Regions from separate parts of the Pseudonocardia sp. GCM10023141 genome, predicted to be linked through region 1. Evidence: riboswitches for the same ligand, from Rfam matches in the RefSeq annotation. Region 1 holds a riboswitch; the other holds the start of a gene.
What was found. Region 1 has a riboswitch for ZMP and ZTP ahead of ACFPFQ_RS30855 (5-aminoimidazole-4-carboxamide ribonucleotide transformylase). Riboswitches for the same ligand answer to the same signal wherever they lie in the genome.

Region 1 (3,391 bases):
GGTCGCGCGGGTTCCAGAAGCCTGCCGGGGACAGCGCCGTGGCCGAGGCCACCAGGCCCTGCGCCGCCGCCTCGATCGCCAGCAGCCCCCCGAGGGAGTTGCCGGCGACGTGCGGCCGGGCGATCCCGAGCTGCGCGAACACGTCGCGCAGCATCGCCGTGCTGCCGGGCAGGTCGTGGGCGTACGTGTCGGGCATCGCGGGGGAGAGCCCGAAACCGGGCATGTCGATCGCGATGACGTCGTGGTGCTCGGCGAGCAGGTCGAGCACCGGCTCCCAGGCCTGCCAGCGGTGCCCGATCCCGTGCAGCAGCACCAGCGGTGTCCCGGATCCGCGCCGATCGGCGTTGATCTCGATCATCTGCCCACCCCCTGTGGTTCGTGCGCGCCCGCTGTGAGCCACGTCATCGCCACGGCGAATGTACCATTCGTCAATGGCATGATGGGGCTCGCTACGGTGGGATCCCGCTACTGTGACGCCCCCGACGGGTGGGTGAGGGGGTTCATGTCCGAGTACCGCATCGACGAGCTGGCCCGCCTCGCCGGCACCACCACCCGCAACGTCCGCGCCTACCAGGAACGCGGGCTGCTGCCACCGCCACGGCGCGCGGGCCGGGTCGGGATCTACACCGAGATCCACCTCGCGCGGTTGCGCCTGATCACCTCGCTGCACGAGCGCGGCTACACCTCCGCGCAGATCGCGGAGCTGATCGCCGGCTGGGAGCAGGGGCGCAACCTCGCCGATGTGCTCGGCCTGGAGACGGCGCTCAACAGCCCGTGGACCGACGAGATCCCCAGCTACATGCCCACCGCGGACGTCGAGGCCTTCATCGCCGCTGCGGTGGCGGACCCGGAGCAGGAGTCCGCGGTGTTCGACCGCGCCGTGCGCCTGGGCGTGATCAAGCCCGAGGGCGCGCACTGCCTGATCCCGAGCCCGCAGCTGATCTCCACGCTGATCGAGCTCGTCGGTCGGGGTTTCCGGCTCGTCGACGTGCTGGGGCTGCACGAGCGGATCGTGCCCGCGATCGACGACATCGCGCGGCGGATGGTCGAGGTCGGCGCGGCCCGGCTCGTCGCGGAGCACGGCGAGTCCTGGCTGCCCCGCGGCGAGGAGGTGGCCGAGGTGACCGACCTGTTGGGCCGGCTGCGCCAGCTCGCGACGTCCTCGGTGCAGGGCCTGCTGGCCCACGCCATGGAACGCCACGTCACCGACGTGATGGGGGAGCACCTGTCCCGGGTGATCACGCAGAACCTCCCCGGCCGCACCGAGGACGCCTGACGGATCGTCGCGCGCCGCGTAAGGTGGACGCTGCTGCGACTGGCGAGGGTGGATCACCACCGGGGAGCAGTGCTCGAACCGAAGGTGCGCCGACCGCCTGGGCGTCCCGATCCGCAGTTCCACTGCCGACCGGGAGGCACGCGTGTTGCGCTACGGCATGAACCCCCACCAGCAGCAGGCCCACGTCGAGTCGCTCGTCGACCGCTGGCCGGTACGGGTGCTGAGCGGCGAACCGTCGCTGATCAACATCCTGGACGCGCTGGCGGCATGGGCGCTGGTGCGCGAGGCGAGCAGCGCCTGCGGGGTGCCCGCTGCCGCGTCCTTCAAGCACGTGGCCCCGGCCGGTGCCGCGCTGACGGGCCCGCTCGACGCCGTCGCGGCCGCCACCTTCGGCGTGGACGCCGCGCAGGTCGGCGCGCTGACCAGCGCCTACGTCCGCGCCCGGGACGCCGACCCGCGCGCGTCCTACGGCGACATGATCGCCGTCTCGCAGGCCGTGGACGCCGAGCTCGCCGACCTGCTGCGGCGCCTGCCCAGCGACGGCATCATCGCGCCCGGCTTCGACCCCGACACGGTGGCGGTGCTCGCGGCGAAGAAGGGCAGGCGGTTCCTCGTGCTGGAGGCCGACCCGCTCGCCGAGCCGCCCGCGCAGGAGAGCCGCGAGATCGGCGGGCTGCGCATCGTCACCCGGCGCGACGAGCTGCGCCTCAGCCGGGACCTGCTCCACACCGCCGCCGCGGCGCTGCCGGCGGAGCTGGTGCCCGACACGGTGCTCACCGACCTGCTGCTGGGGCTCGTCGTGCTGCGCCATACCCCGTCCAACGCCGTGGCCTACGTGCGCGACGGCATGACGGTGGGGGTCGGCGCGGGCCAGCAGGCGCGCATCGACGGCACCCGGCTGGCCGGTGCCAAGACCGACACCTGGTGGCTGCGGCGCCACCCCGCCGTGCAGGCGGTGGAGTTCGACGCCGCGGTGCGCCCGTTCGACGCCACGGGCTGGCGCATCCGGCTCGCCGAGGGCGACCTCGACACCCGCGAGCGCGCCCACCTCGCCACGGTGGTGCGGGGCGGGGTGGTGGAGCTGCCCGCGGGGGAGCGCGCCGCGTGGCTGCGGCGGCTCGACGGCGTCGGCTTCGTCTCCGACGGCGCACTCCCGTTCCGCGACAACGTCGACCAGGCCGCCCGCCACGGCGTGCGGCACATCGCCGAACCGGGCGGCTCGGTGCGATCGGGCGAGGTGGAGCAGGCGTGCCGGGAGCACGGGATCGTGCGGTTGAGCGGGATGCCGCGGCTGTTCCACCACTGACGTCTCGGCTCAGCCCCCGAACACGGTGCGGTGCCAGGCCTTGCGCGCCACGGCGGTGTTGTCGCTCATCACGTGCTTGACGACGGTGTAGTCCTCCAGCGCGTACACCGACATGTCCTTGCCGTAGCCCGACGCCTTGACGCCGCCGTGGGGCATCTCGCTGACGATCGGGATGTGGTCGTTGATCCACACGCAGCCCGCCGTCAGCTCGCGGCTCGCCCGCCCCGCCCGGTGCACCGACGACGTCCAGGCCGAGGCGGCGAGCCCGAAGCGCGTGTCGTTGGCGAGCGCGAGGCCCTCGTCGTCGGTGTCGAAGGGCAGCACCACCAGCACCGGCCCGAACAGCTCGTCCTGCACGATCTCGGCGTCCTGCGCCGCGCCGACGATCAGCGTGGGCGCGTGGAACGCGCCGTCGGGAGCCGTGCCGCCGCGCACCGCCTGCGCCCCCGCCTCCACCGCGCGGCGCACGAACCCGTGCACCCGCTCGGCGTGCCCGCGGGAGATGAGCGAGCCCAGGTCGGTGGCGGGATCCTCCGGGTCGCCCATCCGCACGGTGTCGAGGACGTCGGCCACCCCGGCGACGAACCGGTCGTAGAGGGGGCGCTGCACGTAGGCGCGGGTGGCGGCCGTGCAGTCCTGGCCACCGTTGATCAGCGCACCGGCGACGGCGCCCTGGATCGCGGCGTCGAGGTCGGCGTCGTCGAACACGACGAAGGGTGCCTTGCCGCCCAGCTCCAGGTGCACCCGACGTGGACCGCGCGCGGCGAGCTCGGCCACGCGCTTGCCCACGGGGGTGGAGCCGGTGAACG
Region 2 (3,391 bases), on a different contig from region 1:
TTGCCCGCCGCGTCGCTGCGCGGGGTGGTGTGGGTGAACACCGTGGTGATGAGCTCGGCGATCTCGTCCATCTCGGACACCCCCAGCCCGCGGGTGGTGAGTGCCGGGGTGCCGATGCGCACGCCGGAGGTGTACCAGGCGCCGTTGGGGTCCTGCGGCACCGAGTTGCGGTTGGTGACGATCCCGGAGTCCAGCAGCGCCGACTCGGCCTGGCGGCCGGTGAGACCGTGCGCAGAGACGTCGATGAGGACGAGGTGGTTGTCGGTGCCGCCGGTGACGAGCCGGGCGCCGCGGCGCAGGAGGCCCTCGGCCAGCGCGACGGCGTTGTCGACGACGCGCTGGGCGTAGTCCTGGAACTCGGCGGTGCGCGCCTCGGCGAGCGCAACGGCCTTGGCGGCCATCACGTGCGGCAGCGGGCCGCCGAGCACCATCGGGCAGCCGCGGTCGACGTGCTCGGCGAGCTCGTCGGTGCACAGCACCATGCCGCCGCGGGGGCCGCGCAGCGTCTTGTGCGTGGTGGTGGTGACGACGTGGGCGTGGGCGACCGGGTCGAAGTCACCGGTGAGCACCTTGCCCGCCACGAGCCCCGCGAAGTGGGCCATGTCCACCATCAGCGTGGCGCCGACCTCGTCGGCGATCTCGCGCATGAGCGCGAAGTTGACCCGCCGCGGGTAGGCCGAGTAGCCGCCGACGAGGATCAGCGGCCGGAACTCGCGGGCGGTCTCGCGCAGCGCGTCGTAGTCGAGCAGGCCGGTGGCCGGGTCGGTGCCGTAGCTGCGCTGGTGGAACATCTTGCCGGAGATGTTGGGGCGGAAGCCGTGGGTGAGGTGCCCGCCCGCGTCCAGTGACATGCCGAGCATCCGCTGGTTGCCCAGCTCGCGGCGCAGCGTCTCCCAGTCCTGCTCGGTGAGGTCGTTGACGTGGCGGGCCTGGGCGGCCGCCAGCGCCGGGGCCTCCACCCGCTGGGCGAGGATCGCCCAGAACGCGACGAGGTTGGCGTCGATGCCCGAGTGCGGCTGGACGTAGGCGTGGTCGGCGCCGAAGAGCTCGCGGGCGTGCTCGGCCGCGATGGCCTCGACCGTGTCCACCTGCTGGCAGCCGGCGTAGAAGCGGCGACCGACGGTGCCCTCGGCGTACTTGTCCGACAGCCAGTTGCCCATCGCCAGCAGCGTGGCGGGCGAGGCGTAGTTCTCGCTCGCGATCAGCTTGAGCGACTCGCGCTGCGCGCTCAGCTCGTCGGCGATGGCCTGCGCGATGCGCGGCTCGACGGCGCGCACGACGTCCAGGCTGGCGTTGAACGCCGCCGATGCGGAAGGTGCGGACATGGCTGTGGCCTCCTCGAACTCAGGGAAGGCCCAGGCGCACGGCAACGGGTCGTGGTGACCGGGCCGGTCCCCGATGGTGATCCATCTCTTGCACGCCAGTAACGGCCCGGCCAAATGCTAGCGCAACGCCCGACCCGCTCTCCCCCGCGCTACCGGCCCTGCCAGACCGGGCGCCGCTTCTCCCGGAACGCCGTCGGGCCCTCCTGCGCATCGGCCGACAGGTACACCGGTTCCCAGATCTCCTCGGCCCGGTCCCACACCACGGGGGCCGAGAGGTAGGCGGTGCGCTTCGCCGCCCGCACCGACAGCGGCGCGTTGGCCGCGATCCGCTCGGCGAGTGCCTGCGTGTGGTCATGCAGGTCGGCCAGGTGCACGACGTGGTTGACCAGGCCGTGCGCGAGCGCGCGTTCGGCGGTGAGCGGGTCGCCGGTCAGCAGGATCTCCATGGCGACACGCGGCGGCACCAGCCACGACAACGGCGCCGCCCACGGCGAGCCGCGACCCACCTTCACCTCGGACACGGCGAACGTCGCGTGATCGGCGGCGACCACGAGGTCGCACTGCTGCGCCAGCAGGAAACCGCCCGCGAACGCCACCCCGTTGACCGCAGCGATCGTCGGCTTGGGCACGTCGACGTTGCGGCCGAACTGGGGCAGGAAGTCCGGCGGCGGCACCTGCAGCGCCGACGCCGCCATCTCCTTGAGGTCCCCGCCCGCGCAGAACGCCTTCTCCCCCGTGCCGGTCAGCACCAGCACGGCGGCGGAGTCGTCGGCGTTGAACGTCCGGATGCCGTCCCAGAGCCCGTCGCGCACGGCCTTGCTCAGCGCGTTGCGCGCCTCGGGCCGGTCGATGGTCAGCCAGGCCACCCCGTTGTCGACCTTGTACACCACGCTCATGGGAACTGCTTCCGCAGCTCGGGCCGGTTGAGCTTGCCGCTGCCCGTGCGCGGCAGCGCGTCGACGATCTCGATGCGCCGCGGCCGGTGCATGCCCCGCAGGTTCGGGTCGCCCGCGCAGTAGGCGGCGATGTCCTCGACGGTGACACCCGCGCGGTTGGGCACGACCACCGCCGTGACCTGCTCCACCCAGCGCTCGTGCGCCGTGCCGATCACGGCCACCTCGGCGAGGTCGGGACAGTTGGCGAGGTGCTCCTCCACCATCTGCGGGAAGATGTTCTCCCCACCGGAGACGATCATGTCGTCGATCCGGTCGACGTAGTAGAGGTAGCCGTCGGCGTCGCGCGACATCAGGTCGCCGGTGCGGAACCAGCCGTCCACGCGCTTCTCGGCCAGATCCAGGTTCCAGTACCCCGGGCTCACCGCGTCGCCGCGCACCCACAGCTCGCCGACGTCGTCGGAGCCCGGCTCGAGGTCGGCACCGCCGGTGGGCGGCACCAGCCGGGTCTGCACGACCTGCTCGAGCGGCTTGCCCATCGAGTCGGGACGGCGCGTGTCGTCGGGTGCGTAGGACACGACCAGCCCGCTCTGCTCGGTCTGCCCGTAGATCTCGATGCCCTGGATGCCGGTGCCGGCCGCCAGCCGCTGGATCGACGCCGTGGGCGTGCGGGAGCCGCCGAACATGCAGACGCGGAACGAGTCGAGCACCACCGGCGAGCCGACGGTGCGGTTCCCGACGTCGATCATCATCGTGGAGATCAGGCCGCCGTAGGTGGGCCGCAGCCGCTGCACGAGGTCGAGCCACACGAGCGGGTCCCACTTGGCCATGAACGTGATCTGCCCGCCGCGCAGCAGCATCGTCAGGCTCGCCAGCTGCAGGCCGCCGACGTGGAACAGCGGCATGCAGTTGAGCACGTGGTCGTCGCCGGTGAGCTCGTAGAGGTCGATCGCGGCGTCGCAGTGCGCGACGGTGTTGCGGTGGGTCTGGCGCACGCCCTTGGGCACGCCGGTCGAACCCGACGTGTACATGATCAGCGCATCGTCACCGTCGCGGCGGGGGACGACGTGGTGCACCGGCGCGTGCTCGGCGACGGCCGCCGCGAACCCGCCGCCGTCGCCGGTGGTGAGCAGCACCGGAGCGCGATCGCCCAGCAGGGCCTTGAGCCGGTCG

Region 2: linked by a shared signal. The riboswitch ahead of ACFPFQ_RS23775 (glycine hydroxymethyltransferase) and the one ahead of ACFPFQ_RS30855 (5-aminoimidazole-4-carboxamide ribonucleotide transformylase) in region 1 are both predicted to bind ZMP and ZTP.

Annotation. Positions count from the first base shown of each region.
Region 1 covers NZ_JBHSIR010000055.1:389,087-392,477, reverse strand. The annotation lists gene ACFPFQ_RS30865 (alpha/beta fold hydrolase) at 1-358, opposite strand, end outside; gene ACFPFQ_RS30860 (MerR family transcriptional regulator) at 503-1,276, shown strand; ZMP/ZTP riboswitch at 1,302-1,386, shown strand; gene ACFPFQ_RS30855 (5-aminoimidazole-4-carboxamide ribonucleotide transformylase) at 1,374-2,582, shown strand; gene ACFPFQ_RS30850 (gamma-aminobutyraldehyde dehydrogenase) at 2,592-3,391, opposite strand, start outside.
Region 2 covers NZ_JBHSIR010000038.1:97,719-101,109, reverse strand. The annotation lists gene ACFPFQ_RS23775 (glycine hydroxymethyltransferase) at 1-1,325, opposite strand, end outside; ZMP/ZTP riboswitch at 1,347-1,438, opposite strand; gene ACFPFQ_RS23770 (enoyl-CoA hydratase/isomerase family protein) at 1,475-2,221, opposite strand; gene ACFPFQ_RS23765 (class I adenylate-forming enzyme family protein) at 2,218-3,391, opposite strand, start outside.